2 regions of the Pengzhenrongella phosphoraccumulans genome follow, and region 1 is predicted to be linked to the other one. Evidence: predicted binding sites of a transcription regulator. Region 1 holds the regulator's gene; the other holds the start of a gene.

Region 1 (15,662 bases):
CCGACGCCGCCCAACGCGTGGCCCGCGCCGCGCACCTGCCGGTGAGCTCGCTGACCTCGGCGCGCGAGGTCGACGACGCCCTGGTGATCGAGCACGTGCCCGACGACGCCGCGGTCGCCGCCGAGGTCGCCCGCCACGCCCGCATCGCGCTCGCCGGCCTGGACCACGGCGCGGAGGGCGGCCGGGTCGCCATCATCGCGCCCGGCGATCGGATCTTGGCCGTGCGCGAGGCGCTCCGGGACGCGGGGCTGGACGACTCCCTCGGCTCGGGGGCAGCGGTCCTCGACGCGCCGCTGATCCTGCTCACACCGCGCGAGGCCAAGGGGCTCGAGTTCGACGTCGTGGTGCTCGTGGAGCCGTCGGAGGTGGGGGCCGCGAGCGCCGGGGATCTCTACGTGGCGATGACCCGCCCCACCCGGCAGCTGCGTGTCGTGCATCACGATGAGCTCCCGGACGGGTTCACGACCACCGGCCCGAACGACCGGCTGTTCTGACCCGACCGGGCGTCCGGCGCGCTCCGGAGCAGGTCGCACGCACGCCTGCGACCTGCGGCGTCCACCGTCCGAGGGCCGGGACTCACTTGGCTGAGCGCGCCCGCGGGGGCACCATAGGGGACGTGCTCCGCGCCCTGCTCCTCGAAAACCTCCACCCGTTCGCCAAGTCGATCCTGGCCGCACAGGGCATCGAGGTGATCACGCGCACCGGTGCGCTCGACGAGTCCGAGCTCATCGACGCCCTTGCGGGCGTGCACCTGCTGGGAATCCGGTCCAAGACCCACGTCACCGAGAAGGTGCTCGCCGCGGCGCCCGACCTGATCGCCGTCGGCGCCTACTGCATCGGCACCAACCAGATCAATCTCGCCGCCGCCGCGAAGCGGGGGGTGGCCGCGTTCAACGCGCCGTTCTCGAACACCCGGTCGGTCGTCGAGGTCGCGCTCGCCGACATGATCGCCCTCACGCGCCGCCTGACCGTGCTCGACAAGTCGATGCACGCCGGCGTCTGGGACAAGACGTCCGAGGGTGCGCACGAGATCCGGGGCCGCACGCTCGGGATCATCGGCTACGGCAACATCGGCACGCAGCTGTCCGTCCTCGCCGAGAACCTCGGCATGACCGTCGTGTTCTACGACACCGCCGAGAAGCTCGCGCTGGGCAACGCCCAGCGGATGGAGACGCTCGACGAGCTGCTCGACGCCGCCGACATCGTCACGCTGCACGTGGACGGTCGTGACGGCAACGCCGGCCTGTTCGGAGCCAAGCAGTTCGCCCGCATGCGGCCCGGCGCCGTGTTCCTCAACCTCTCGCGCGGGTTCGTCGTCGACTACGCGGCGCTCGCGGAGGCGATCGAGTCCGGGCACGTGGCCGGTGCCGCGGTCGACGTGTTCCCGGTGGAGCCCAAGCGGCGCGGGGACGCGTTCGAGTCCGAGCTGCGCGGCCTGCCGAACGTCATCCTCACGCCCCACACGGGCGGCTCGACCGAGGAGGCCCAGGAGGCCATCGGCCAGTTCGTGTCGAACAAGCTGCGGGACTACCTCGCCACCGGGACCACGACGCTCAGCGTCAACGTCCCGAACCTCGCCCTCGAGCAGACCACCGGCATCCACCGGCTCGCCCACCTGCACCGCAACACCCCCGGCGTGCTCGCCGCGATGAACGCGGTGCTCGCGAACCACGGGGTCAACATCGAAGGTCAGATGCTCGCGACCCGCGGTGAGCTCGGCTACGTCGTCACCGACGTCAGCGCCCAGATCGACGACGAGGCCGCCGAGGCGCTGAAGCAGATGCCCCAGACGGTGCGCCTGCGTCTGCTCTCCTGACGGCAGACACAACGCGGGGCTCCGGTGCGGCAAGCGCCGCGCCGGAGCCCCGTGAGGTGCTGCTCGATCGGTCTGATCAGGCCGAGCCGGCCCGACGACGGAACGTGCGCTGCACGGGCCCGGAGGTCTCCGAGCCGTGCACGTGGCCCGTGTTGCTCTGGCCGTCGGCCGTCTTGTGCTGCCCGGCCTTCTTCCGGTCGAGCGCCTCGCGGAACTTCGCCTTGGCGTCCTCGCTCACGCCACCGTCTGCTGCGGCGTCCTCGTTTTCCTGCTGCGACATCCGGGTGCCTCCTTCTTGAGTCGTGCCGACCGCGGTGGTGCGGCCATTTCCCTGCACCTGGTCGGTGCCGGTGGTCGGTGACATACGGCTGGTCCCGCGCGTGCGGGAGGTGGGATCGCTCGAGGTGCCCGGCAACGAGAGCAGCCGGCCGAGCTCGGCGACCGACGACACGACATGGTCCGCGCCGGCAGCTAGCAGCTCGCCATCGGCGGCGAATCCCCACGCTACGCCGACTGACGTGACGCCGTTCGCGGCGGCCCCCTCGATGTCGTGGCGTCTGTCCCCCACCATGGCGACGCGCCCCGGATCCGGGTTCCCGAGCAGGCGCAGCGCGCCCGCCACGACGTCCGCCTTCGTCAGGCTCCCGTCGTCGGTGTTGCCGCCGATGACGGCGAAGGACGACTCCAGGCCGAAGTGCGCGAGGGTCAACGCACCCTCGAGCTCCGGCTTCGCGGTGGCCAGTGCGACGAGCACCCCGGCGGCGTCGAGGCTGCGGACGAGCTCGGCCATGCCGGGCACGAGGTCCGCCTCGTACAGCCCGACATCGAGGTGCCGCTGGCGGTACGCGGCCTCGGCAGCCGGCATCTGGGAGCTCGGCACGCCCAGGAGCGTGAAGTTCTCCCGCAGCGGCGGCCCGATCACCCAGCGGAGGTCGGCCTCGGGATCGGCCGGCCGGCCGATGGCCTCGAGCGCGTACCGGTAGGACCCGGTGATCCCGACCTCGGGATCGGTGAGTGTGCCGTCCAGGTCGAACAGGACAGCGTCGAAAGGCGCCACCACAGGCGCAGCTTCGACGGGCGCGGGGATCAGCACACCGACCAGCGTAACGGCGCGGCCAGGCGCACCCCGCCCGGCGGTCGGCACCTGCCCGCTGGCGTACGGTCGGGCCCATGCACCTTGCCGACGACGACCGCTACTCGACCATGCCCTATCGCCGCACCGGCCGGAGCGGGCTGGACCTGCCCACGATCTCGCTGGGGCTCTGGCAGAACTTCGGGGCCGCGAACGGGCTCGACCGCCAGCGCGAGATCATCCTGCACGCGTTCGACCGGGGCATCACCCACCTGGACCTCGCGAACAACTACGGCCCTCCGCCCGGGTCCACCGAGGAGAACTTCGGCCGGATCATGGCGAGCGACCTCACGCCGTACCGGGACGAGCTCGTGATCTCGACCAAGGCCGGCTACGACATGTGGCCCGGCCCGTACGGGGTGGGCGGCTCGCGCAAGTACCTGCTCGCGTCGCTGGACCAGTCGTTGGCCCGCATGGGGCTGGACTACGTCGACATCTTCTACAGCCACCGCTTCGATCCCAGCACGCCGCTGACCGAGACCATGGGAGCACTCAAGACGGCCGTCGACTCCGGCCGCGCGCTCTACGCCGGCATCTCCTCCTACAACGCCCACCGCACGCTCGAGGCGCTCGAGGTGGCCCGGTCGATCGGGCTGACCCTGACGATCCACCAGCCGTCCTACTCGATGCTCAACCGCTGGGTCGAGCGCCCGGACGCCGACGCGGACGGCCAGAGCCTCCTGGACGTCCTGGGCGAGGCCGGCCTCGGCACGATCGTGTTCTCTCCGCTCGCCCAGGGGATGCTCACGTCGAAGTACCTGGGCGGGGTGCCGGCCGGTTCGCGGGCCGCCCGCGGCGGGTCGCTCAGCCAGAACTTCCTCACGGCCGAGAACCTCGGGCACATCCGCGCCCTCGCCGACATCGCCGCAACCCGCGGTCAGTCCCTCGCCCAGCTTGCCATCGCGTGGGCGCTGCGGGATCCGCGCGTCACCTCGGCCCTCCTGGGGGCGAGCAGCGTCGCCCAGCTCGACGAGAACCTCGCCGCGCTCGACCGGCTCGACCTCGACGCCGACGAGCTCGCCGCGATCGAGGTCCACGCGATCGATGCCGGGGTCAACATCTGGGCAGCGCGGTCGAGCGACCTGTAGCCCGGGCCCCGGACCAGCGATCGCGCGGCCGGACCGCGCAGCCGAGGGGTCGATACCCGGACGATCCGGTACGCACCCGTAAGTTACTGTCTAGTAACTTACGGGTGCGTAGGTTATTCTCGAAGGGTGACTCCTACTCTGGCGGACCGCCCGTGGCTGGCTTCCTACTCCCCTGATGTGCCGGCCGATGTGGTCGTGCCCGATGAGCCCCTCACGGCTGCTCTGACGCGAGCCGCCGAGAACTTCGGCAGCAGGACCGCGATCGACTTCCTCGGGCGCGGACTGAGCTACCGCGGGCTCGCTCGGGACGTCGACCGGGCCGCCGGCGCACTGCGGGACCTCGGTGTCGTGGCTGGAGACCGGGTCGCCATCGCGCTGCCCAACTGCACCTCGCACGTGGTCGCGTTCTACGCGGTGCTCCGCCTCGGAGCCATCGTCGTGGAGCACAATCCCGTCTACAGCGCGGACGAGCTCGCCCACCAGCTGATCGACTCGGGCGCCGTCGTCGTCGTCTGCTGGCAGAAGACCGCCCCCACCGTCAAGGCCGTGCAGGACCGCACCGCGGTCCGCGCCGTGGTCGTCGTCGACCTCGCCGCCGACATGCCGTTCACCAAGCAGTTCCTCCTGCGGCTGCCCGTGGCCAAGGCGCGCACGCTGCGCTCCCAGCTGCAGGGACCGGTGCCCGCCGGCTGCCTCAGCTGGCACCACCTCCTGCGCCAGGCCAAGCCGATCGCGGCCGACCATCCCTTCCCGGCGTCGAGCGACGTCGCGCTCTTGCAGTACACCGGCGGGACGACCGGAACGCCCAAGGGTGCGATCCTCACGCACCGCAACCTCGTCGCGAACGCCGTCCAGGCCGACGCGTGGACCAACATGCGCCAGGGCGCGGAGACCGTCTACGGGATCCTGCCGTTCTTCCACGCGTTCGGGCTCACGCTCTGCATGACCTTCAGCGTCCGGATCGCCGCCACCATGGTCGCGTTCCCGAAGTTCGCCCCCTCGGCGGTCCTGACCGCCCAGAAGCGCCTCCCGGCCACCTTCATGGCCGGTGTCGCGCCGATGTTCGACCGCATCGCGGCCATGGCGACCGATCGGGACGCCGACCTGAGCACGGTCCGGGTCGCGTTCGCCGGCGCCATGCCCATCTCGGCCGCCACCGCGGCCCGGTGGGAGGAGCGCACGGGCGGACTGCTCATCGAGGGCTACGGAATGACGGAGACGTCCCCCCTCGCGGTGGGCAACCCGTGCTCGGTCGACCGTCGCCCGGGCACCCTGGGACTGCCCTTCCCCAGCACGGAGATCCGGATCGTCGACGTCGACGACCCGACCCGCGACGCCCCGCAGGACGAGCGCGGCGAGCTGCTCATCCGTGGACCGCAGGTGTTCGCCGGCTACTGGGGCCGACCTGACGAGACCACAGCCGTCCTGCTCCCGGGTGGCTGGCTCCGCACCGGAGACGTCGTCGTGGCCGACGCCGCCGGCTCCCTCACCCTGGTCGATCGCACCAAGGAGATGATCATCACCGGCGGCTTCAAGGTCTACCCGTCGCAGGTCGAGGACCTGATCCGCCAGATGCCGGGGATCGTCGATGTCGCCGTCGTCGGCGTGCCGGCCGGCGAGCAGGGCGAGCGGGTCGTAGCCGCGGTCGTCCTCGACGCCGACGGGCCAGAGGCGAGCGCCGTCGACCTGGCCACGGTTCGGGCCTGGTGCGAGAAGCGCCTGGCCCGGTACGCGATCCCCCGCCAGCTGGTCGTGCTCCCGGACCTGCCGCGGTCCGCGATCGGCAAGGTGCTGCGCCGCGTCGTGCGGGAAGAGCTGATCGCGACCCACGACAGCGCGTCCGCATGAGGCGGTTTGCTCTGATACCACCCGCGTTGCTGGTTCCGCACCCCCTCGAACAGGAGGATGATGGTAGTAATGTCCTCCCAGCCCACCGGTAGACGCCGGCACCTGCCCAACAGTCCGTTCAACGCCGCCCGAGAGGCGGCAGCTGCGGCAATCAAGCCGATCCCCGTCGGGGCCCGCGTCTCGCACGAGCGACACGGGCTCGGTCGAGTCGTCGCCCTTGACGGCGATCGCGCCGTCATCGTCGACTTCGGCGCGGGTGACCGCCGCCGCGTCGCGCTCGACAGCGCCAAGCTCGAACGGCTCTGACCCGACCCTGATCGTGGCCGCCGCGTTCTCGCGACCCCGTGATCGACGCTGTCTGTGAACGGCACTGTCTGTGAACGACGCTGTCTGTGAACGACGCTGTCTGTGAACCGCGCCCAGACCCCGGACCGTTTCCCGTGCGCTAGGGAGCGGTCGGGGTCGACTCGCCGTGGAGCGATCCCCGGTCGGGCTGCTCCTCGGAATCGGACTCTGCCAGCGCCGCAGCCTCGTGCTCGGCGCGCAGCAACGTGATCGCCGCCTCGAAGTCCTCGAGCGAGTTGAATCCCTGGTAGACGCTCGCGAACCGCAGGTAGGCCACCTCGTCGAGGTCGCGCAGCGGCCCGAGGATCGTCAACCCGATCTCGTAGGCGTCCAGCTCGGCGCTGCCGGTGCTCCGAATGTTCTCCTCGACCCGCTGCGCGAGCAGCGCGAGGTCGTCCTCGTTCACCGGCCGGCCCTGGCACGCCTTGCGGACACCGTTGATGATCTTCTCGCGGCTGAACGGCTCCGTCGCACCCGAGCGCTTCACGACCGACAGGCTCGCCGTCTCGACGGTGGTGAACCGTCGGTTGCACTGCGGGCACTGGCGCCGGCGGCGGATCGACGAGCCGTCATCCGACGTCCGGGAGTCCACCACCCGCGAGTCAGAGTGGTGGCAGAACGGACAGTGCACGCCGAGCCTCCGGTCCTGGTTTGCGCCGGGGTCGGCGCTCGGCGAAGAACTCCTCGGGCGCGCGGCGACCCTCGGCCACGGTATCTGGGCCAAAACCTAGAGGTCCGCGCGCCCAGACGCAAGGTGGCTTCGGCCGCGGCACGTGCCCCGGCCGCGGCAGATGGCGGTCAGCCTGCCGGGACCAGGATCTGCTGCCCGGCCCGCAGACCCGCCCCAGCCAGGCCGTTCAACGCGACGAGAGCGCCGACGGTGTCGCGAACGTCGTCGTTCGGGGCCGTGTAGGCCGTGGCGATCGCCCACAGGCTCTCCCCCGCGGCGACCGTATACGTGTCCACCGGGACGGCCTCGGCCGGCGAACCGGCCACCGCCCGGCCGCCGACGAGCACCCCGGCGAGCGCAAGTGCGACGGCACCGGCGGCGACCACCCGACGCCCCCGCGTCGTCAGCGTCAGAGTGCCTGATCCCGACATCCCCTGCGGGTGGACCGTTGCTGCGCTCATGTCCGTGCTCCTCTCGAATAGCCCGCGACCTGGGTCTCCGTGACCCGAGTCGAACACCTGTGCGTCGAACACCTGTGCGTCGAACGTCTGTACGATGTCTAGCACGAAGCACCGACGGTTGTCGAGACACGCTCGAACAGATGTTTGAAAGCGCGGCCTTGTTCTTCTAGGCTGTGTGTACGCCAGAGCAAGCGCACCACGAGCCACCCACACGCTCGGTCGAGCGTCGAGGGTGGACTCGAACAGGAGGAGGAGAACCGTGGCCACAGACACGAACACCCCCGGCGGTCCCCCGGACCCGCCAGCGACGCGAAAGACGCGCGCCGCCCTCGCGTCGGTCCACGCGCTCCCGGACAGTGCGCCGGACAGCGACGGGTTGACCGCGCGCCAGCGGCTGGTCCTCGAGACCATCCGGTCATCGGTCGCCCACCGCGGCTACCCGCCCACCATGCGGGAGATCGGCGAGGCGGTCGGCCTGACCAGCCCGTCGAGCGTCAAGCACCAGCTCACCGCGCTCGAGCGCAAGGGGTATCTGCGGCGCGACCCGAACCGGCCGCGCGCCATCGAGGTGATGCACCCGGACGACTCACGACCGATCCAGCGGCTGCAGCCGAGCACCGGGTCGCCGGCGAGCAGCTTCGGCGAGGAGCACCTCGCAGCGCAGGACGGCTCGCCCACGCCGTCCTACGTCCCGGTGGTCGGACGGATCGCCGCCGGCGGACCGATCCTGGCCGAGCAGGTCGTGGAGGACGTCTTCCCGCTCCCGCGCCAGCTGGTCGGTGACGGTGACCTGTTCCTGCTCCGCGTGGCCGGGGACTCGATGATCGACGCCGCGATCTGCGACGGCGACTGGGTCGTCGTCCGCCGCCAGCCGATCGCGGAGAACGGCGAGATCGTCGCGGCCATGATCGACGGCGAGGCGACCGTCAAGACCTTCAAGCGCACGGACGGGCACCTGTGGCTCCTGCCGCACAACCCGGCCTACTCCCCGATCAACGGCGACGAGGCGCAGGTCCTGGGTCGCGTCGTCAGCGTGCTGCGCAAGCTGTGACGGGGGCGTACTGATGCCCGGGCGGATGCGCGACCCCGGACCGTCGGCAACAGCCGACCGGCTCGCCGAGGCGCTTCAGTGCGAGCCCGCAGGTCGGCTCGAGGACTGCTCGCTCGCCGAGCTGCGCCGGCGCGCGGCCGCAGCCGGGATCGTCGGCCGATCCCGGCTGCGCAAGGACGAGCTGGTCCGAGCGCTGCGGTCGTCGTCGGGCGAGGCCTGACCCGGGTCTCGCCGCGGGCTCACCCGACCGGCGTCAGAAGCCGAACCGGCGCGCGACCGTCTTGAGGGCCTCCGCTGAGGTCCGCAGGTGCGCGAGTTCGTCCGGAGACATCGGGACCTCGAGCTCTCGCCCGGCCCCGGTCCGACCGACGACGGTCGGCACCGACAGGCAGATGTCGCTGATGCCGTAGTAGTCGTCGAGCAGGCTCGAGACCGGCAGCACCCGCCGTTCGTCCTTGAGGATCGCCTCGATGATGCGCGAGGCGGCGAGCGCCACGGCGTAGTTCGTGGCGCCCTTGCCGGCGATGATCTTGTACGCCGACTCGATGACGTCCCGAGCGATCCGCTCGCGCACGTCGAGCGTCAACGGCCCCGAGCTCCGGGTACCGCGCCAGTTCGGCAGGGGAACCCCGCCGATGGAAGCGGACTCCCACAGCGGGAACTCGCTGTCGCCGTGCTCGCCGACCATGTACGCGTGCACGTTCTGCACGGCGACCCCGGTGTGCTGCGCGATGAGGTAGCGCAGGCGCGAGGAGTCCAGGACGGTGCCCGAGCCGAAGAGCTGCGAGCGCGGCAGGCCAGAGATCTTCAGTGCCGCGTAGGTGACGATGTCGACCGGGTTGGTCACCATCACGAACACGGCGTTGGGCGCCTGCTCGACGAGCGGCGGCAGGATCATCCGCGTCAGCGCGATCGTCGCCTCGGCGAGGTCCAGGCGGGTCTGCCCGGGCTTCTGCTTCGCCCCGGCGGTCACCACGACGACGTCGGCGTCGGCGCACACGGCGATGTCGTCCGACCCGATCACCTCGGCCATCGGCATGAACTGGATCCCGTGCCCGAGGTCGGCCGCCTCGGCCTCGACCTTGGCCTTGTCGATGTCGTACAGGGCCACCGTGCGCGCCGCGCCGCGCATGAGGGCCGCGTACGCCACCGTCGCCCCCACCGCGCCCGCGCCGACCACTGCCAGCTTGGTGGTGCGGCGATCGGGCAGGGGGCCGCTCCCCCAGCCGATCTCGTCGCTGTCGTAGGTCTCACTCACAGGTCCTCCAGATGGCTCAACGGGTCACGCTAGTGCGGCGAGCCGCTCGAGCGCCGCGATGACGATCGACCGGTCGGTCGTCCGCCAGAAGTCGGGAAGTGAACGGGCCAGGAACTCGCCGTAGCGAGCCGTGGCAAGCCGTGGGTCAAGGACCGCGACCACGCCGCGGTCCGCCGTGCCGCGGATCAGTCGACCGGCGCCCTGGGCGAGGAGCAGCGCGGCGTGCGTCGCGGAGACCTGCATGAAGCCGTTCCCGCCCGCCGCCTCGACGGCTTCCGACCGCGCCGAGCGCACGGGGTCGTCGGGCCGGGGGAACGGGATGCGGTCGATCAGGACGAGCTGGCACGACGACCCGGGCACGTCGACACCCTGCCAGAGCGACAACGTGCCGAACAGGCAGGTCGCGGGGTCCTCGGCGAACGTGCGCACCAGCGTCGGCAGCTGGTCGTCCCCCTGGGCGAGCACCGGGAAGTCGAGCCGATCCCGCATCGCCTCGGCGACGGCGGTGGCGGCCCGCCGGGACGAGAACAGGCCGAGCGTGCGCCCACCCGCCGCCGTGATCAGGGTCGCGATCTCGTCGAGCTGGGCGTCGGTCGCCGCCTCGCGTCCGGGTGCCGGCAACCGCTTGGCGATGTAGAGGATCGCCTGGTGGGGGTAGTCGAACGGGCTGCCGACATCGAGCGAACGCCACGGCGTCGGCACGGCGTCAACCGGATGGCCGGATGCCAGGGCAACAGTCGGCGCCGGAGTCGACACCGACGCCGCTACGGCGTCCCCGGTCCGCTCCGCCGCGAGGTCGAGCCCGAGCGAGCGGGCGAGCGGGACGAACGACCCGCCGAGCGCCAGCGTCGCCGAGGTCAGCACCCCGGAGCGGCCCGCGAGCAGGTGCGTCCGGATCAGCCCGTTCACCGCGAGCGGTGCCGCGTGCAGGCGTGACATCCCGCTCGCGCGGCGGCCCCCGCCGTCGTCGTCGTCACGCGAGCACCAGAGCACGTCGCCGCCCGAGGCGGGCGGGCCCGCAGCCATCCGCTCCGCCGTCTCGAACAGGTTGAGCATCGCGGAGGCCGCCATCTTCAGACCGCCGTCGGCCGCGGCCTGGGCCGGGGCGCCCGCGGGCTTGAGCGCGGTCAGCAAGGTCCGGGACGCGTCCCGGATCGCCTCCACGGCGGTCGCGGCCGCGGGTGGCAGGCCGTCGCGGAACCGACCCTCGGGCAGCTCCACGATCACTGACCCGAACGCCGCGCTCGCCGCGTCGAGGTCCGTCGTGCCCACGCCGCCGTGCCGACGTGCCAGCCGGGCGGCGTGCTCGATCGTCGCGACGGACAGGTCGGCGGTCGCCTGCGCGGTGACCCGGTCGGTCAGCTCGTGCGCCTCGTCGACGATGAGCACCTCGTGCTCGGGCAGCACCCCCGGGCTGCCGGAGGCCGCGATCCCGAGCATCGCGTGGTTCGTGACCACGACGTCTGCTTCCTTGGCCAGGGTGCGGGCCCGGTTCGGGAAGCACTCCGTGATCTTCGGGCACTTGGGCCCCAGACACTCCATCGAGGTGACCGAGACCAGCCGCCAGGCCCGATCGGTGACGCCCGGCACGAGGTCGTCGCGGTCGCCCGACTCGGTCTCCTGAGCCCACTCGCGGGCCCGGACGACCTGGGCACCCAGGTTGGCCGCGCGCTTTCCGGCGCCCTCCGCGGGGGCCGGATGCTCGGCCGCGCCGGCGTGGTCACCGGGGAGGTCGAACAGCGTGCCGGGCTCGTCCGCGGGGAACCCGCCGTCGACCTTCTGCACGCAGAGGTAGTTGTGCCACCCCTTGAGGACAGCCACCTGCGGGAGCCGCGGCAGGCGCGGTCCGATCGCCGTCACGACGAGCGGCAGGTCGTGCGTGATGATCTGGCGCTGCAGCGCGAGGGTCGCGGTCGACACGATGACGCGCTGATCCTCGCGGACGGCGTGCTCCACGGCCGGGACCAGGTAGCCCAGCGACTTGCCCGTACCCGTGCCGGCCTGGACGAGCAGGTGCTCGCCCGCACCGATCGCAGCAGCCACGGCGAGCGCCATCTGGTGCTGGCCGTCACGGCGCGTGCCGCCCAGAGAGGCCACGGCGAGGTCGAGAAGCTCCTCGACCGGTGCCCCGGTCGCTCTCGGCGGAATCGGTTCTGGCACCGCGTCAGCCTAGTGCGGGGCCCGGCGGGTTCCCGCGGGCCGGGTCGGGATGTGCACACGCGAACGTCACGACGGTTAGGGGGTCGGGACGGCCGCCTCGGTGAGCTCTCGCGCCAGCGCCTCGTCCACGCGCGCCCGCAGCGCGGTCCCCGCGCCGGTGTGCTCCTCGGCCTGGATGTCACCGTCGCGGTGCACCCGGCTGACCAGGTCGCCACGGTCGTACGGGATCACGAGGTCGACGGCGACGCCAGGTCGCGGCAGCTGGTCGGCGATGAGCGCGAGCAGCTCGTCGATGCCTTCACCGGTGTGGGCCGAGACGACGATCGAGTGCACCTCCTGCGACCGCAGCCGGGCGATCACGTCAGGATCGGCGATGTCGGCCTTGTTGAGGATGATCACCTCAGGCACGTCGAACGCGCCCGGGATGTCGGCCAGCACGTGCCGGACCGCGGAGATCTGCCCCTCGGGGTCGGGGTGCGAGGCGTCCACGATGTGCAGCACGAGGTCCGAGTCGGCGACCTCCTCGAGAGTCGACCGGAACGCCTCGACGAGCTGGTGCGGCAGCGAACGCACGAACCCGACCGTGTCCGTGAGCGTGTAGATGCGGCCGTCGGCGGTCTCGGCGCGCCGGACCGTCGGGTCGAGCGTGGCGAACAGCGCGTTCTCCACGAGCACGCCCGCGCCCGTCAGCCGGTTGAGCAGCGAGGACTTGCCCGCGTTGGTGTACCCCGTGATCGCCACCGACGGGATCGAGTTGCGGCGACGCGACGAGCGCTTGGTCGCCCGGGCCGGCTCCATCGCCACGATCTCCCGACGCAGCTTGGCCATCCGCGTCCGGATCCGCCGCCGGTCGATCTCCATCTTGGTCTCACCAGGTCCGCGCGAGCCGATCCCGGCACCGGCCGCCACCCGGCCGCCCGCCTGTCGAGACATCGACTCGCCCCAGCCGCGCAGGCGCGGCAGGAGGTACTCGAGCTGGGCGAGCTCGACCTGCGCCTTGCCTTCGCGCGACTTCGCGTGCTGGGCGAAGATGTCGAGGATCAGGGCGGTCCGGTCGACGACCTTCACCTTGACGATGTCCTCGAGCGAGCGCCGTTGCGACGGGGCGAGCTCACCGTCGACGATCACGGTGTCGGCACCCGTCGCGGCGACGATGCCGGCCAGCTCGACCGCCTTGCCGGAACCGAGGTACGTGCCGGGATCGGGGTTCGAGCGACGCTGGAGCATCCCGTCGAGCACCTCGGAGCCGGCGGTCTCGGCGAGCGCCGCCAGCTCGGCGAGCGAGTTCTCCGCGTCCTGGACCGTGCCCTGCCCCCAGATGCCGACCAGCACGACCTTCTCAAGACGCAGCTGCCGGTACTCGACCTCGGTGACGTCCTGGAGCTCGGTCGACAGGCCGCCGACCCGGCGCAGCGACGTGCGCGCCTCGAGGTCGAACTGCTGGCCGTCGTAGGACGAGTGCACCGTCCCGCCGGCGTCGAGCGCCGTGCCGGCCCGGGCGAGCACGCGGGCGACCACGTCACCAGCGACGTCCTGCGCGCTGCGCGCGGACGGGAGCTCGCCACCCTGCGGCGGTCCGCCGGTCGTGACGCGGACGTCGGGGACGTCGGACGCGCCGTCGGGCATGGAACCGGACTCAGGATGGGTCACGTGCTACCTCTTTCTGTGCAGTGCTGCCCTCAGGGTGTCACGCCCTGACGGGAGCGAGCGAGCAGATTCTCTGTGGGCGTGACCGCGTAGGGTTCGCTTCGTGCCCGATTCCGCTTCCGGGGAACGTCCCGACGCCCCCCTCGACCGCCCCGAGACCGCCGACGAGGCCGCCGGGGACCACTACTTCACCGCCCAGCCCGCCTCGCCAGGCGAGCGACGCACCATCACCGTCTGGCTCGCCGAGCGCGAGCTCACGGTGGAGACGGCCGGCGGGGTCTTCTCGTCCTACCGGGTCGACCACGGCACCCGCGCGCTGCTGGGCTCGGTGCCGCCCCCGCCCGCGACCGGCGACCTGCTCGACCTCGGCTGTGGCTGGGGTCCGATCGCGCTGAGCCTGGCGCTCGCGTCGCCGGCAGCGACCGTCTGGGCCGTCGACGTGAACGAGCGCGCTCTCGACCTCATGCGCCGCAACGCGGAACGGCTCGGCCTGGGCAACATCCGCGCCGTCACCCCCGACGAGGTGCCCGACGACGTGTCGTTCGCGGCCGTCTGGTCCAACCCGCCGATCCGGGTCGGCAAGTCGGCTCTGCACGAGATGCTCAGCTCGTGGCTCCGGCGGCTCGCCCCGCACGCGTCCGCCCACCTGGTCGTGCAGCGCAACCTCGGCGCCGACTCGCTGCAGCGCTGGCTGGCCGACGAGCTCGGCGAGGCCGCGACGGTGACCCGGGCAGACACGGTCAAGGGCTTCCGCGTGCTGCGGGTCGACGCGACCGGGACCCCGTGATGATGCGCAGTCGCGGGACCGTGATCGTGGTCGGCGCCGTGGCCGTCCTCGGCCTGGGAGCGTCGATCATGGCCGGCGGGGCGCCCCCGACGAGTGGCCCGACGATCCCCGGCGACGGCCCCTGGGCCATCGCCCTCGATCACCCCCAGGGGGGCTGGAGCCGCTGCTTCGACGACGAAGCGGTCGCTGAGGCCGTGATGTCCGCCGACCAGCCGAGCTCCAGTGCCGCCGCGACCCTCCGGACGTCCGCCACGAAGGACGACGTCGAGCGGATCGCGACCTGCCTCGACCAATCGCTCACCGGCGGAACGGCGACGATCACCGAGACGGGCTGACCACGGGTTCGAGAACCACCACGGGAGTCTCGGTCGCCCGCCTGCTGGCGATCGTGTCGTTGTTCGGGTCGACCGCGAGCCAGCGCTGCCACAACCGATCGTGCTCCTCGCCCGCCGCCGCGCGCGCCCGCACCGGGCGCGGCTGCCCGCCGGCCAGTCGCACGACGGCGTCCGGGTGCGCCTTGAGGTTGAGCCACCACGCCGGATCGCCCTCGTCCCAACCGTTCATGGCCAGCGTGACCAGGTTCGGGCCATCCTCGAGGTAGCCGAGGATGACGCTGCGTTCCTGCCCGGACTTCCGGCCGATCGTCGTCAGGCGGAGCGCACCCCACCCGCGCTTGTTGGACGTGGTCCACAAGAAGCGGCCACCGCTGATCCGGTAGAGCGCGCGGTGAACCCGCCAGGCCAGGTGCACGAACCACGGCGGCGGCATGCGGGGTGGTGAGGTTGCCGGTGCACTCATGGTTGTCTCCTGGCGGGACGGATGCCACCTCGAGGTGGCAGGTCAGCTCCACGCTATCGGCGCGGTGCACCTGGCGCCGCTCTGCGATCGAGTCCCGATCTCGGGCGCCGGTCGCCCGCGCCCGATAGCGTCGAGAGGTGAGCCTGAGGGCACCCCGTCCGGACCGAACGGGCCCCCACCACCAACCTCGGGGGATCTTCATGGTCGATGACGACAGCCTGTCTGCGGTGCTCACGGACTTCGCCCGCACGATGCTGACCGACTTCTCCATCCAGGACATGCTCGACCTGCTGGTGCGCCGCATCGTCGACGTCCTGCCGATCACTGGCGCCGGCATCACGTTGATCGCCCCCGGCCTGGCGCCGCGGTACATCGCGGCGTCCAACGAGGCCGCGCTGCGCTTCGAGCGGTTGCAGTCCGAGCTCGGCGAGGGTCCGTGCCTGACGGCGTTCGAGACCGGCGAGCCCGTGTTCATCCCCGACCTGCCCGACGACGACCGGTTCCCGACCTTCGGACCCGCGGCCGTCACCGCCGGGATGGCCGCGGTGTTCACGTTCCCGATGCGCCACGGCGACGGACGACTGGGCGCCCTGGACCTGTA
Region 2 (15,662 bases), 1.2 Mb from region 1:
CAACGCAAAGCGCTAGCCTAGCGGAGCGGACCTAATGTGTCCACTCGGTTGGTTGAGCTGGATGAAGCGACTTTCGGGTGGTACGGGCGACAGGCGAAGCCCGCACCCGACCAGCGGGTGCGGGCTTCGTTGCCGCGGGTCCTCTCAGGCGAGGACCGGTCGTGCACTCGCCCTAGGGGCGAGCGGAGATCACTTGATGACGACCGTGGCGCCAGCGGCCTCGAGGGCAGCCTTGGCCTTCTCGGCGACGTCCTTGGCAACGCCCTCGAGCACAACCTTGGGGGCTGCGTCGACGAGGTCCTTGGCCTCCTTGAGACCGAGGCTCGTGAGCACGCGGACCTCCTTGATGACCTGGATCTTCTTCTCGCCGATGGCCTCGAGGAGAACGTCGAACTCGGTCTGCTCCTCGACCTCTTCGGCCTCGGCAGCGGCGCCACCGGCGGCGGCAACGGCCACGGGGGCCGCGGCGACGACGTCGAAGGTCTCCTCGAAGGCCTTCACGAAGTCGGAGAGCTCGATGAGCGTGAGCTCCTTGAATGCATCGATCAGCTCGACGGTGCTGAGCTTCGCCATGGTGGCGTTCCTTCCGGGTTGTCTCCCGTCAGCTGGCGTGATGCCGGCCGACGGGCGGGGTGATGGGTGCGTCTGGGCCAGAACGGCTCAGGCAGCTTCTTCTGTCGATGCCGCAGCCTGCTTCTCGCGCAGGGCGTCGATGGTGCGCACGGCCTGAGTCGCGGGCGCCGTGAAGAGGTAAGCCGCCTGGTAGAGCGACGCCTTGAAGGCGCCGGCCAGCTTGGCCAGCAGAACCTCGCGGGACTCGAGGTCCGCGAGCTTGGTGATCTCCGCAGGGCTCAGGACGCGTCCGTCAAGGACACCGCCCTTGATGATCAGTGCGGGGTTTGCCTTGGCAAAGTCACGCAGTCCCTTGGCAGCCTGGACCGGATCACCGGTCACGAAGGCAATGGCCGAGGGGCCGGCCAGCTTGTCGTCAAGTCCGACGACGCCGGCCTGCTTGGCCGCGATTGCGGTCAGCGTGTTCTTCACCACGGCATAGGTTGCGTTGCCGCTGAGCGCGCGCCGCAGCTGCTTGAGCTGGGCAACGGTGAGCCCGCGGTACTCGGTCAGCACGGCCGCGTTCGAGTCACGGAACTGATCCGTGAGCTCTGCGACTGCGGCTGCCTTGTCCGGCCTCGCCATGGCAATCCTTCCGGTGGTGGTGCCACCGGGCGTTACGTCCGCCCCGAAACAACAATGAGCCCCGCGCAGGCGCGGGCTCGATGCCGCGCGAGCGGCTGCGAACTCTCACCTACGCTGGACCCCGCTGAGCGGGACTTCGGTGAGCCATCACTCACTTGCGAGTGACAGCCGACGACCGGCGGTCTTGGGCAGGAAGAAGAATACGTCACCCCCGGGTCAGGGCCAAATCCGCAGAGCATCGACGCGTGGGCACGGGCTGGAGATGCAGCAGGGCCCGACGACCGAAGTCGTCGGGCCCAGTGCGTTGCTGCTGCGGGCTACCGCAAAGGTGAAGCGAGGTCAGGCGACCTCGGCCTCTTCTTCGCTCAGGTTCCGCGTCTTGTTCTGGTCGATCAGGATGCCGGGGCCGTTCGTGGTCGCCATCGTCGCCTTCGAGATGTAGCGACCCTTGGAGGCCGACGGCTTGAGCCGCAGCACCTCTTCGAGCGCCGCGCTGTAGTTCTCGACGAGCTGCACATCGGTGAAGGAGACCTTGCCGATGATGAAGTGCAGGTTCGAGTGCTTGTCGACGCGGAACTCGATCTTCCCGCCCTTGATCTCGTTGACCGCCTTCGCGACGTCCATCGTGACCGTGCCGGTCTTCGGGTTCGGCATGAGTCCGCGCGGACCCAGGACCTTTCCGAGACGCCCGACCTTGCCCATGAGGTCCGGCGTGGCCACGGCGGAGTCGAAGTCGGTGAACCCGGCCGCAACCCGCTCGATGAGCTCGTCGCCACCGACGATGTCGGCGCCGGCCGCGCGGGCCTGCTCGGCACGCTCACCCGTGGCGAAGACCAGGACCCGAGCGGTCTTGCCGGTGCCGTGCGGGAGGTTGACGGTGCCGCGCACCATCTGGTCGGCCTTGCGGGGGTCGATGCCGAGGCGGAACGCAACCTCGACGGTCGCGTCGAACTTGGCGACCGAGGTCGCCTGGGCCAGCCGAACGGCCGCGAGGGGCGCGTACGCGAAGTCCTTCTCGATCTTCTCTGCGGCGGCCTGGTAGGCCTTGCTGCGCTTGCTCATCTGCTCTCTCCTTGGTGCAGTCGTGGTCGTCGGGCCAGCGCGGCCCTGCCACTTACAGCGCTGACGTCCAGCGCCGGTACTCCGGGTGGTGCTGCCGCTCGGGACTCGTCGCCCGGGCGGATCGTGCTGGCGTTGCTGGGTCGATCAGCCCGCGACCGCGATGCCCATGGAGCGGGCGGTGCCGGCGATGATCTTCTCAGCGGCGGCGATGTCGTTGGCGTTGAGGTCCTCGAGCTTGACCGTGGCGATCTCACGGACCTGCTCGGCCGTCAGCGTCGCGACCTTGACGGTGTGCGGCGTCGGCGAACCCTTGGCGACTCCGGCGGCCTTCTTGATGAGCTCCGCGGCCGGCGGGGTCTTGGTGATGAACGTGAAGGAACGGTCCTCGTAGATCGTGATCTCGACGGGGATGACGTTCCCACGCTGCGACTCGGTCGCCGCGTTGTAGGCCTTGCAGAATTCCATGATGTTGACGCCGTGCTGACCCAGGGCGGGGCCGATGGGCGGTGCCGGCGTGGCCATCCCAGCCTTGATCTGGAGCTTGATCAGGCCGGAGACCTTCTTCTTCGGGGGCATGTCGGGTCCTTGCTTTCAGTGAACTTCTTCGGACGTGCACTACCGACGACGTCGCGCGACGTCGCCAGCTGGTCAGACAGTCAGATCAGATCTTGGCGACCTGGCTGAACGACAGCTCGACCGGGGTCTCCCGGCCGAAGATCGAAACGAGCACCTTGAGCTTCTGGCTCTCGGCGTTGATCTCGGAGATCGACGCGGGCAGCGTGTCGAACGGCCCATCGGTCACGGTGACGGACTCGCCCACCGTGAAGTCGACCTTGATCTCGCTCGCGGCCTTCGCGGCAGCAGCAGCTGCCTGCGTCTTGGGCGCGAGAGTCGGGGCGAGCATCGAGAAGACCTCGTCGAGCGTGAGCGGGACGGGCTGGTGGGTGTGCCCCACGAAGCCGGTGACGCCCGGGGTGTGCCGCACGGCGCCCCACGACTCGTCGGTGAGGTCCATGCGAACCAGGACGTACCCGGGGATCCGGACGCGGCGCACGACCTTGCGCTGCGCGTTCTTGATCTCGGTGACCTCCTCCATGGGGACCTCCACCTGGTGGATGTAGTCCTCCATGTTCAGGCTCTGGGTGCGGTTCTCCAGGTTGGCCTTCACGCGGTTCTCGTACCCGGCGTAGGAGTGCACGACGAACCAGTCGCCGGGCAGGCGCCGCAGCTCGGACTTGAACTCCTCGATCGGGTCGACCTCGACCTCGACCTCTTCGTCCTCGATGGCCTCGGCGTTGTCGTCCGCGACGTCGCTGGTGGGCGCGTCGGCGTCGTCGACCGCGATCTCGCCGCCGTCGGCGTCGACCTCAGCGGCCTCGATGTCTTCGGCGACGTCGACCTCGACGGCCGTCTCCACTGCCTCGACCGACGCGAGGCTGTCCTCGAGGTTCGCCTCCACGGCGGGCGACTCCTGCGACTCCTGCGACACGTCTGGACCTACTTTCTGAAAAGAATGTCAATCATGACAACGAAATGCGGACGGTTCAGCCGCCGAAGACCCACAGCGTGATCCGACCGATGATCAGGTCGAGCCCCGTCACGAAGGCCATGACGACCATGACGAACACGACGACGACCGTGGTGTAGGTCACGAGCTCCGAGCGAGTCGGCCGGACGACCTTCTTGAGCTCGGCCACGACCTGACGCAGGAAGAGCGCGATCCGGGCGAACAGCCCGGCCTTCTGCGCATCCTTCGACGAACCGCTGCGGGCAGGCACGTGACGCTCAGCGGCCTCGCCATCGGCGCCGGACGCCGCAGCAGGTGCGGAATCGCTCACAGTTGGTCCCTCGGTCTCGTGATCTCGACATGGTGTCGTGGGAACCGGGCCGGCCCGAAGGCCGGACCGGATCTCCCCGTTCGCAGGGCAGGCGAGACTCGAACTCGCAACCGCCGGTTTTGGAGACCGGTGCGCTACCAATTGCGCCACTGCCCTTCGGTGGCCTGAACCGACACGACCCGCAGGACCGGAACGAGCAGCAAACCTGCTCCCGGGCACCACTGATCATGGCGGACGTCAACCACCGGTGGATCACTGTACGCGAGGACCCGGCAGCGGTCGAACCAGTCATGCCAAGATGGCTCGCGTGAGCGAATCGAAGCAGCAGGGTGTCCCGTCGTCCGCCAAACCGCGCGTCTCCGCACGTCTCGCGGCAATTGCCGAGTCTGCGACGCTCGCGGTCGATGCGAAGGCGAAGGCCCTCAAGGCCGCTGGTCGGCCCGTGATCGGGTTCGGCGCGGGCGAGCCGGACTTCCCGACGCCGGAGTACATCGTCGACGCCGCCGTCGCCGCCGCGCGCGTGCCGGCCAACCACCACTACACGCCGGCCGCGGGCCTGCCGGCGTTGAAGCAGGCCATCGCCGCTAAGACGCTGCGCGACTCGGGGTACGAGATCGCGCCGTCGTCGGTGCTCGTGACCAACGGCGGCAAGCAGGCCGTCTACCAGGCGTTCGCGGCGATCGTGGACCCGGGCGACGAGGTGCTGCTGCCGGCGCCGTACTGGACCACGTATCCCGAGGCGATCCGGCTCGCCGGTGGCGTCCCCGTGGAGGTCTTCGCCGGGGTGGACCAGGGCTACCTGGTGACCGTCGAGCAGCTCGAGGCCGCGCGCACGCCGAAGACGAAGGCGCTGCTGTTCTGCTCGCCGTCCAACCCGACCGGCGCGGTCTACTCCCCCGAGCAGACGGCCGCCATCGGGCAGTGGGCCCTCGAGCACGTCGTGTGGGTCATCACCGACGAGATCTACGAGCACCTGACGTACGACGACGCCGTGTTCACACCGATCCTGCGCGCGGTGCCCGAGCTCGCCGACACGACGATCGTGCTCAACGGGGTCGCGAAGACCTACGCGATGACCGGCTGGCGCGTGGGCTGGATGATCGCGCCCGCGGACGTCATCAAGGCCGCGACCAACCTGCAGTCCCACCTGACGTCGAACGTCTCGAACGTCTCCCAGCACGCCGCGATCGCCGCGCTCAGCGGGGACCTGTCGGCCGTCGAGCTCATGCGCACCGCGTTCGACCGCCGTCGGCGCACCATGGTCGAGATGCTCTCGGCGATCGACGGCGTCGTGTGCCCGATGCCGCAGGGCGCGTTCTACGCGTACCCGAGCGTCGAGGGCGTGCTCGGACGCACGATCCGCGGCGTCACCCCCACGACGTCGGCCGAGCTGGCCACGCTGATCCTCGAGGCCGTCGAGGTCGCCGTCGTCCCCGGCGAGGCCTTCGGTCCGAGCGGGTTCCTGCGGCTGTCGTACGCCCTGGGCGACGACGACCTGGTCGAGGGCGTCTCGCGCATCCAGCGGCTGCTCGCCGAGTAGCCCACCGCGCGTCGTGGTCATCGGCGGCCGGCCCAGACTCTCATCTTGGTCTCACCAATCGCGCGGATACTAGGTGCATGTCCCGAGGAGCAGGTCCCGTGCGGACGCTGCTGCTCGTGCTGACCGCGGGCGGCACCGGCCTGCTGCTGGGGCTCGGAGCGGTCGCCGTCGCGGCCGCGCTCGGGAGCTCGCAGGTCCAGGATCTCGGTGACCCGGTGGTCTTCGACCCGGCCGCGATCACGCCGGCTCCGGTCCGGACGCCGTCCGAGCCCACGCCGGAGCCGTCCGCAGGCGACCCGAGCAGCGCGCCGACGACGACGCCGCTGCCGACCGCCGAGCCGGCCGTGACGCAGCCCCAGCAGGTCGCGCCCGCCGCGCCTTCGCCCGTCACGGACGACGACGATGCGGACGACGTCGACGACCCGGCCGACGCGGACGACGACCTCCCCGACCCGGACGACGACTGACGTGGGCACCCCTGCCCGCACGGCGGAACCCGCGACGCCGGTGACGGTCCTGCGCGACGACGTGGAGCCGGTCCCCGCACGCGTCGGCGGCCGACGGTCGGGCTCCCGGCTCACGGTGCGCACCCGGATCCTGGCGGCGGTGCTGGCCCTGGCGGCGTTCGGGCTCATGCTCGCCGGGTCGACGGCTTACCTCCTGCTGCGCGAGCGGACCGATGCGCGCATCGACGAGTACCTCGTCCGGTCCGTCCAAGAGTTCCGTGCGCTGGCCGCCGACGGCGTCGACCCGCGCACGGGCCTGCCGTTCGCCACGGCGAGCGACCTGGTCTACATCGCGATCCAGCGCACCGTCCCGCCGGCGACCGCGGGCGTCGTCGGACTGGTCGCGGGTGAGGTCGAGTGGACCGAGCCGGCGAGCGTGCAGCTGCGACCCGAGGACGATCCGGCGCTCGTGGCCCGGCTGGAGCTGGTCGGCGTGCACGACCCCGTGCAGCTGCGCAGCCTGACGACCCCGCTGACCGACTACCGCTACGTCGCGGTGCCGGTCACGGTGGTCGGTGACCCGGCGTCGGCCGTGCTGGTGTTCGTGCAGGACCGCAGCGCCGAGCACGCCGAGCTGACCGCGACGTACCGCACCTACGGGCTGGTCGCGCTCGCCTCGTTGGTGCTGATCGGCGCGGTGGGCTGGCTCGTGGCCGGACGGCTGCTGTCCCCGCTGCGGCTGCTCGGGTCGACCGCCCGTCGCATCACCGACTCCGACCTCTCGGGCCGGATCCCGGTGACCGGCCACGACGACGTCTCGGAGCTCACGCGCACCGTGAACGCGATGCTCGACCGGCTCGAGACCGCGTTCGACTCGCAGCGCGAGCTCCTGGACGACGCCGGGCACGAGCTGCGCACCCCGCTGACGATCCTGCGCGGGCACCTGGAGCTGCTCGATCCCACCGACGCCGCCGAGGTCGCCGCCACGCGGGCGCTCGCGCTCGACGAGGTCGACCGCATGCACCGGCTCGTGGACGACCTGGTCACCCTCGCGAAGGCCGAGCGTCCCGACTTCGCCCGGCCCGCGCCGGTCGACGTCGGCCGCCTGATCGACGACGTGCTCGACAAGGCCCGCACGCTCGGGACGCGCCGGTGGGTCATCGACGAGCGCACCGAGGCGACCGCCCGGCTCGACTCCCAGCGGATCACGCAGGGGTTGCTGCAGCTGGCCGCCAACGCGGTCAAGTTCTCCGCCCCGGACTCGACGATCGCGCTCGGCAGCCGGGTGGCGGACGGACGCGTGCGGCTGTGGGTCCGCGACGAGGGCCAGGGGGTGAGCCCTGAGGACGCCGAGCGGATCTTCGAGCGCTTCGCGCGGGGTCATGCCGGCCGGGGGGTCGAGGGCAGCGGGCTCGGGCTGCCGATCGTCGTCGCAATCGCAGAGGCACACGGCGGACGGATCCTGCTCGACTCCCGGCCGGGCCAGGGGTCCACCTTCACGCTCGACCTGCCGCACGTCACCGAGGAGCCCTGAGTGAGCCAGATCCTGATCGCCGAGGACGAGGAACGGATCTCGTCGTTCATCGCGAAGGGCCTCAAGGCCGCGGGCTACGCCCCCACCGCGGTCGCCACGGCGCACGAGGCGTTCGACTACGCGCGCACCGGCGAGTTCGACCTCCTCGTGCTCGACCTCGGGCTGCCCGACGAGGACGGCTTCTCGGTGCTCAAGCGCCTGCGCGCCCTGCGGATCGCGCTCCCGGTCATCATCCTGACCGCGCGCAGCTCGGTGACCGACACGGTCGCCGGGCTCGAGGGCGGCGCGGACGACTACATGGCCAAGCCGTTCCGCTTCGAGGAGCTGCTGGCCCGGATCCGGCTGCGGCTGCGTGCCGACATCGCCGCGCCGGGGGACGTGACCGTCCTGACCCACGGGGGGCTCGCGCTGGACCTGCGCACGCGCCGAGCCCTGGTCGGGGGGCGGGAGATCGACCTGTCGGCCCGCGAGTTCGCGCTCGCCGAGGCGTTCCTGCGCCATCCCGGGCAGGTGCTCAGCCGAGAGCAGCTGCTCTCACAGGTGTGGGGGTACGACTTCGACCCGGGCTCGAACGTCGTCGACGTGTACGTCCGGTACCTGCGGAACAAGGTCGGGGCCGAGCATGTGGCGACCGTGCGCGGGATGGGCTACCGCCTGGTGGACCCGGAGGCCTGACTCCGGCAGATGCCGGTGGCGCGGACGCCGACAGCCCCAGCACCCGGGACTGCGGCGGCTGGGGCTGGGGCTGGCGTCCTGGTCGTCAGTCGGCCGAGGGTGCGCTCGGCGCGCTCGGGGTTGAGACCGGGCTGGGGCTCGACACGGGGGTCTGTGCCGACGCCGTGCTCGGGGCCGAGATCACGGTGACGGTCGTGATCGCGCTGTCCGGCAGGGGCTGGGCCGGGTCGACCTGGGTGGCAGGTGCGGGCACGACGGCGGGGGTGGCGAGCGGGTCCGGGGTCGGCGCGACGACGACGTCGTCGGTCGCGTCGGGGGTCGCGTCGCCCTGGGCGTCGTGCGTCGCGGCGTCGGTGCTCACGCTCGGGGCCGGCGAGACGACGACGGGCGCCGGGTCGGGGTCCGGCACGGAGAACGGTTCGGAGGCGAACGCCGCGCCGGCACCCACCGTCAAGATGCCGAGGGTTCCGGTGAGGATCCAGGTCTTCCGGTTCTTCATGAGGTGCTCCTGAGGTAGGGCCGCGAGGTGCGGGGCTGATCTGCTGACGTGATCAGCCTCGTGGGCCGCGGTGAGACGACCAGGAGGTGGAGGTGAGAGGACTCTCAGAAAGCACGGCCCACTCTCAGACGGACGCGAGGGCGTCCGTCGCCCAGTCACGCGCGAGGCCGAGGCGCGCCGTGGCGTCGACCGCAGCGGCGTCCGCCCGAGCTGCGGGTGCGGGGTCGCCCGGGCTCCCGGTCGCGCCCGCCACGAGGGAGAGCACGACGGCGGCGACCCTGGCCCGGAGCGCGGCGGGGTCGACCACCGCGTCGAACGCGGTGAGCCAGCGCTGCACGGCCGCCGGTACGAGCGGGTAGACCGCAGGCGCGAGGCACGGCAGCACGAGCGCATGCCCGAGCAGGCAGGCCAGGTCGTCGACCCGGTGCCCGGGGCCGACCGAGTCGAGGTCCAGCAGCCCCGTGATCGTCGGGCCGGTGACCAGCAGGTTCGCCTCGTAGAGGTCACCGTGCGTCGGCACGACGGGTCCCGGATCGGTGCGTCGCACCAGCTCGGCGATCTGCGCGCCGAGCGCGCCGAGCTCGGCCGCCGCGTGCGGGAGGGTGAATGCCGCGCCGCGGGCATAGACCAGCGCGTGCTCCGACCACGCCGCGCGGCGCCGCAGGGCGCACGCGCCGGCGGACAGCGAGTCCAGGAGGTCGAGGAAGGCTGCCGGGTCGAGCCCGACGGCGCCGTCGGCCGCCAGGGCGTGGGCCAGCGAGGGGCCCTCGAGCGCGGCGAGGGTGAGGACGCCGTCGGGCGTCCAGCCGAGGCTCGCGGGGACGGGGATCCCCGCCGCGGCCAGCAGCTCGTGGCGGGCGTGCAGGGCCTCGACCCGACGGGGCCGGACGACCTTGCGGTAGGTCACGGCGGGCGAGCCGACCGCGCCCGGGCGCGGACGCACCCGCACGACGGCGCGGCGCAGCGGACGGTAGGCGACGAGGTCGAGGTCGGCGTCGACGGCCCGGCAGGCCGCGGCGAGGCCGGGCAGCTCGGGGTCGGCCGGGTGGCGCCAGAGGTGCACGGTGCGATCGCCGTCGGCCAGGGAGACGACGCCGGGGCGAGCGGCTGCTCGCTCGGTGAGCGGGGCGGTCGTGAGGCAGAGGTACTCCTGGACCGCCGGGCCACCCGGTGGTGACCAGTGCACCACCAGCCCGACCGTGACCCCGACCCCGGGCCGAGGATGGACCCGGTCGAGGGTCCACGAGTCGAGCGCGACGCCCTCCGCGGCGAGGACCGCGCCCGCGATCTCGCCGGCGGCCGGGCCGCTGAGATAGGCGACGTCCGCGCTTTCGCGGTCGGCGGCCTCAGCGGCCGGGGCTGGGGGCGAGGTCGGCGTCGGCGTCGGCGGTGATGTCACCGAGCCATTGGACACCTGCGCGCGGCCGGGTCAGCTGGCCGACGGGGCGGACGGGGCCGACGGCGTGGACTGGGGGCTCGGGGTGGAGGCCGGGCTCGGGGTCGAAGCCGCGCTCGCGGTGGAGGCCGCGCTGACGGCCGAGACGACCGTGACCGACGTGATGGCGCTGTCCGGCACGGGCTGGGCCGGGTCGACGTGCGTCGCGGGCGACGGCGCGACGGTCGCAGCCGAGGTGGACGCGTCCGCGCTCGGGATGGTCGCGGCCGGCTCCGAGTTGACGCCACGGTCGGCGTCGTCCCCGGTCCAGGACGCGTCGGCGGCGATGGCCGCACCGGTGCCCATCCCGAGGATGCCGAGCGTGCCGGTGATGATCCATGCGGTCCTGGTGAGCTTCATGAGGTTCTCCTTGAGTCGAGCCGCGGGTTCGCGGTCTGGGTTGCTTCATGTCCCAGACTGCGGCGGCACCGTGAGACCCGAAGGAGCCTGCGATGAGAGGACTCTCAGACGGCACGGCGTCGGCCCTGGCAGACTCACGGGCGTGCGCGACCTGACACTGCTCCCGAAGGCGCACCTCCACCTGCACTTCACCGGGTCGATGCGGGTCGCCACGATCGCCGAGCTCGCCGGTGTGGCCGGGATCCGGCTCCCGGCCGCCCTGGTCGACGGCGACCCCCTGCGGGTGCTGCCCGACGAGCGCGGCTGGTTCCGGTTCCAGCGCCTGTACGACGCCGCCCGCACGCTCGTCCGGTCGGAGTCCACGATGCGCCGGATCGTGGCCGAGGCCGCTTTCGACGATGCGGCGGAGGGATCGGGACGCCTGGAGATCCAGGTCGACCCGACGTCGTACGCGCCGTTCGTCGGCGGGATCACCCCGGCCATCGAGATCGTGCTGGACGCCGCCCGGGCCGCGAGCATCGAGACGGGGGTGGAGGTCGCCGTCGTCGTGGCGTCGTCGCGGATGCGGCACCCGCTCGAGGCGCGCACGCTGGCCCGGCTCGCGGTGCGGTACGCGGGCACCGGGCCGGGCGAGGTGGTGGGCTTCGGCCTGAGCAACGACGAGCGGCGCGGGACGACGGCGGACTTCGCCGAGGCGTTCACGATCGCGCGGCGTGCGGGCCTGGCGTCGGTGCCGCACGGCGGCGAGCTGCTCGGGCCGGCGCACGTCGAGGAGGTCGTGGGGCACCTGCACCCCGATCGGCTCGGGCACGGCGTGCGGTCGGCGGAGGACCCGCGGCTGCTCGACCGCATCGTCGCGGCCGGCATCGCGCTCGAGATCTGCCCGGCGTCGAACGTCTCGCTCGGGGTCTACGCGGACGACGCGCAGGTGCCGTTGCGGGCGCTCGTCGACTCGGGGGCGACCATCGCGCTCGGTGCGGACGACCCCCTGCTGTTCGGCTCGAGGCTCGTCACGCAGTACCAGGTGGCGCGGGACGTGCACGGCTTCTCGGACGACGAGCTCGCCGAGCTCGCGCGGGGGTCGATCCGGGCGTCGCGGGCGGGGTCGGCGACGACGGGGCGGCTGCTCGCGGGCGTGGAGGCGTGGCTCGCGAGCGATCCGGGCTGAGTTGGTTCGTGGCCGAGCTGGCTTGTTGCCGGCTCGGGTGAGGCTGGAGCCTGGCTCGATGCTGGCGCGGTCGCGTCCAACTGCCCTCGAAAGAACCTGCTCAACCTCTTGACCGTTGTGTCCGGGTTCGGTACGATTAGCACAGGTGTTCGATCTTCTGACTCGGTTCTGGCGACTCGATGGCGAGGGGGCGACTGTGGACGTGACCGCTGCGCCTCTCACCAGCATGGTGGCAGCCACCCACGGTCCTGGGGTGGCCGACGGCGGTCCGGTCGCGCAACCCGCGTGCGGGGTGGGCGGCGAGGTGGCCGCGTTGCGCGGGGCCACGGCGGCGCTCGCCGCCGCTGCCGCGGGGGCGCCCCAGTGGGCCGGGCCCGAGCGGCAGGGCGTGCTGACCGAGCTGAACCTGACCATCGACACCCTGCAGGCGATCCGGTCGAGCGTGCTCATCGCCGAACGCGACGCCGAGACGTGGCGCGGGTCCGGGGACCCGACCTTCGAAGCGTGGGTCGGACGCAAGACCCGCCTCGGCAAGCGCGGCGGGGCCGCGCGGGTGCGCCAGGCCGCCGAGCTCGACACCGTCCCCGACGTGCGCGAGGCCGTGACCGAGGGGCGTATCCCGCTGGAGCACGCCGGGATCATCGCCAAGGTCGCCGCCACCGGCACCCCCGCCCAACGCGAAGCCGCCACCTCTCCCGCCGGGCAGGAGACGTTGTTGGGGTTGGCTGCCGGGCAGGACGCGGGCACGTTCGCGCGCACCGCGGACCGGTGGGCCGCCCACGTGGACCCCGCCGGCCTGGAACGCGACCACCAGGCCCAACGCCGCGCGAGGTTCCTGCACCTGACCCACACCCCGCACGGCACCCACCTCAAAGGGCTGCTCGACTCGATCACGGGCCACCAGGTCGCCCTCGCCCTGGAAGCGGCCACCCCGCGACCGGCCGCCGACGACGACCGCGACTTCGGCCAACGCAACGCCGACGCCCTGGCCACCATCGCCGACCGCATCCTGGCGTCGGTGGACACCAAACCCGGCGCGCACGTGCCACCCCAGGTCTCGGTCATCCTGACCGAAGCGACCTGGGTTGCTGCCCAAGCCGACCGCGACCGCCGCCGGGCAGCCCTGGCCACCTTCGGCTTCCCAACCGACGACGCCGACGAGGGTTTCGGGCGCAGCGACACGACGAGCGACTCGGGATGCCAGGCGGGACCGGCGGTGCTTCCGGTGCTGGGATACGCGCCGGCCACCCTCGAGGACGGCACCCCCGTCCCGGCCTCCGAACTCGGCGTGATCATGTGCGACTGCGAGCTGACCCGCATCGTCATCAACGCCGACGGGGTCCCCCTGGACCTGGGGCGCACCGAACGGCTGTTCACCGGGGCCCAACGCAAAGCCGTCATCGCCCGCGACCGCGAATGCGCCTGGCCCGACTGCCACGCCCACGCCCGCTGGTGCCACATCCACCACCTGGCCTGGTGGCAACGCGACGGCGGCGTCACCTCCGTGGAAAACTGGACAAGTCCTAAGTACACCCCCTCCAGGCGAACTAGGGGGCGTCGGCCCTCGGCGGGAGTTTCTCTGTCAGGCCCAAGGTGAGGAGTGCTTTGCTGGCAATGCGCAGCGATCGAAGGTGACCGAAACGAAAGAACTGCGCCTGATGCTCCGAGACCATTCGACCGCCCGGGAAGGCGCCAAACAGGTCTTCGCCGCCATGTAGGCGCCCTTCGTGGGCAGTTTCGGATCGCCGCCTGTAAAGGTCGAGCAATGGCTGCTTTTCGCGGTTCGTCATGACAATGCCGAGGCCCTTCCTGAAGCGACGAGCCGCGCCGCTAGCAGAACCGCAGCACTCGCACGTCTCCAACGAGGCATACCTAGCGCCAATTCCCTCGATCGCCGCGACGTAGCCTAAAAGCGAAAACGAAGGGAATCTGGCTTCCATCATCATTGCTTGATGGTGGGCGCGAACGGCAGTTAACAAGTCTTCAGAATCGTCGAGGAGTTGAAGCGCCGAACCAACCCATTCAGGAACAGTCAATGCCTCAATCGCGTAAACCTGTTCAAGCGGCGGCAATTCGCTCCCTTGCGTTCGAGACGCGGGCAGCGTGTTCGGGTCTAGCTTGTAAGGGCGCGGGGCCTCACGGATCTCCCAGCAGGCGTCAGTTGCGACCGAAAGTATGGCGCACAGGCGACCGATGCGGTTCGCCGCCGCTTCGTCGGCAACCTGTCTTGAGTAGCCGAGGCTCGCACCGCTTATAACGACGGGCCAGCCAGTTCGAAATTGGCCTCCCTGGAGGCTCGGCATGAAGCCCTCAACTATCTCAGTGTGCGGCTTCGGTGAGGGTGTGAGGCGTAAATCGGCAATCATCTGTTCTGAGTTGAGACGCGCAGGAACTCCGAGGTCCGACGCGGCCATGATGACCGCCCACCAGTCATGGGAGGCCGCCTGCTCATCGAATCGAGCGAGCGCTTTGGATAGCGCATCCAGCCACGGGGCAATTTGGTCCGGCTTCAATTCCTTATCGCCACGGATAGCGAGATATACCGTGTGCGCGATGGTTGGGAAGGCGCACAGTTCTGACTCAAGATCTGATCCGCTCACGTTGAGGCGGTGATAAGCGTTGGGTTCGTCTGGAGTCGGGCCGTGGATTCCCCCGCTCCACCCCGTTACGCGGGGATCGGTTGCGGCGAGTTCCTGGAAGACGAGATTCAGCAGGCGATCGCCATGCTGAGACCAGTCGAGGGGAATCGGGTCGGCGGTGATCTGGAAGTAACTAGCGGCGGATGCCATGGCGCGAGCGTAGCGAGTGCTCTTGACTTGAAGTAGCAACATAACTCGGGCAGGCCTCTCGCGGACCTCCACGACCCGGGTGCGGGGTTCGGTGGCAAGGAACGCAGCGCCCGGAGCCCCGCAGGGGCGAGGACGAACGGTTGCGCGGCAGCCTCGCGGAGCGAGCGCCCCGCGTAGCGGTGGCGTAGACACGGCGACCGCTGGGGTGGTACTACTTGCCCAGCACGAAGCGGCGAACCACTCCAGGGCCGTGAACGAAACTATGTGGCCTTTCCTGGGGAAGGTCGAGCGACGCTGTGGCCAGCGCTAGAACGCTCAATGGATAACCGACTAGGCCCACCCGGAGCGAGACCGGATGCTGAGGCCGTCGGTGTGCATTCCACGATCTGCCATGTGTGCCGTACCCGGCGCGTCTCAGCGGTCCCCTGTCGGAGCCGCTGTGTGGAGTCCTCGTGGTTGGTGTCGAAGTCGTCGGTCCGGTCCTGCGTGAGCCTCGGCTCGCGCGCTGGGTCCTTTCGCTGTACCCGAAAGCAGGTGAGGGCGGCGGCTGCTTCGTCTCCTCTCGCCCACCCACCCGCCCCGCGTACGTCGCCAGGGGAAGTGCGAAAGATCCCGAGCGCGCGGCTGAGGAGGCCGGGCGTCGGGCGCGTGGCAGGTTGCGCCGATACGCCGCTGCGAACCGGCTGAACAAACTGGGCACGCTCACCTACGCCGGTACCGGGTGCCACGATCCCCGCCAGGTCCGCGCCGACGTCGGGGAGTTCTTCCGGGCATTGCGTGAGGGCCTGGGCGGGGCACCATTGCCGTACGTGTGGGTACCCGAGTGGCACAAGACCGACCACGGACTGCACGCCCACTTCGCGGTCGCTCGCTACGTCCCCAAGACGCTGATCCGCCAGGCCTGGGGCCGGGGCTTCGTCCACATCAAACTGCTGGGCGACCTGCCGGTGGGGTCGGGTCCGTTGGCCGAGGCTCGGCTGGCTGCCAGGTACCTCTCGAAGTACGTCACCAAGACGTTCACCGACGACAACGCGCGCATCCCGGGCCTGCACCGGTACGACCTCGCTCAGGGTTTCCAGCCTCCGGTGCTTCGCCTTCGCGGACGCAGCTCGGACGACG

The links. The regulator LexA, encoded in region 1, represses DNA repair genes until DNA is damaged. The targets are predictions, from matches to a motif close to TCGAACANNTGTTCGA.
Region 2: a site for LexA is predicted at 11,892-11,907, ahead of VTA80_RS12255 (DUF222 domain-containing protein). Genes of this name have one in related genera too.

The regions. Positions count from the first base shown of each region.
Region 1 is NZ_CP144210.1:3,834,295-3,849,956, reverse strand. It holds gene VTA80_RS17810 (HelD family protein) at 1-494, shown strand, start outside; gene serA (phosphoglycerate dehydrogenase) at 617-1,816, shown strand; gene VTA80_RS17800 (DUF5302 family protein) at 1,893-2,909, opposite strand; gene mgrA (L-glyceraldehyde 3-phosphate reductase) at 2,987-4,036, shown strand; gene VTA80_RS17790 (AMP-binding protein) at 4,163-5,884, shown strand; gene VTA80_RS17785 (hypothetical protein) at 5,954-6,190, shown strand; gene nrdR (transcriptional regulator NrdR) at 6,330-6,860, opposite strand; gene VTA80_RS17775 (LysM peptidoglycan-binding domain-containing protein) at 7,028-7,360, opposite strand; gene lexA (transcriptional repressor LexA) at 7,737-8,411, shown strand; gene VTA80_RS17765 (hypothetical protein) at 8,437-8,631, shown strand; gene VTA80_RS17760 (L-lactate dehydrogenase) at 8,665-9,669, opposite strand; gene VTA80_RS17755 (ATP-dependent DNA helicase) at 9,694-11,829, opposite strand; gene hflX (GTPase HflX) at 11,905-13,455, opposite strand; gene VTA80_RS17745 (class I SAM-dependent methyltransferase) at 13,703-14,263, shown strand; gene VTA80_RS17740 (hypothetical protein) at 14,263-14,598, shown strand; gene VTA80_RS17735 (nitroreductase/quinone reductase family protein) at 14,582-15,061, opposite strand; gene VTA80_RS17730 (putative bifunctional diguanylate cyclase/phosphodiesterase) at 15,262-15,662, shown strand, end outside.
Region 2 is NZ_CP144210.1:2,646,070-2,661,731, reverse strand. It holds gene rplL (50S ribosomal protein L7/L12) at 190-573, opposite strand; gene rplJ (50S ribosomal protein L10) at 661-1,197, opposite strand; gene rplA (50S ribosomal protein L1) at 1,537-2,259, opposite strand; gene rplK (50S ribosomal protein L11) at 2,404-2,835, opposite strand; gene nusG (transcription termination/antitermination protein NusG) at 2,921-3,748, opposite strand; gene secE (preprotein translocase subunit SecE) at 3,804-4,097, opposite strand; tRNA gene VTA80_RS12300 (tRNA-Trp) at 4,181-4,253, opposite strand; gene VTA80_RS12295 (pyridoxal phosphate-dependent aminotransferase) at 4,405-5,637, shown strand; gene VTA80_RS12290 (hypothetical protein) at 5,715-6,104, shown strand; gene VTA80_RS12285 (sensor histidine kinase) at 6,106-7,617, shown strand; gene VTA80_RS12280 (response regulator transcription factor) at 7,618-8,292, shown strand; gene VTA80_RS12275 (hypothetical protein) at 8,378-8,791, opposite strand; gene VTA80_RS12270 (phosphotransferase) at 8,916-10,190, opposite strand; gene VTA80_RS12265 (hypothetical protein) at 10,221-10,586, opposite strand; gene VTA80_RS12260 (adenosine deaminase) at 10,729-11,754, shown strand; gene VTA80_RS12255 (DUF222 domain-containing protein) at 11,957-13,351, shown strand; gene VTA80_RS12250 (hypothetical protein) at 13,302-14,543, opposite strand; gene VTA80_RS12245 (hypothetical protein) at 14,996-15,662, shown strand, end outside.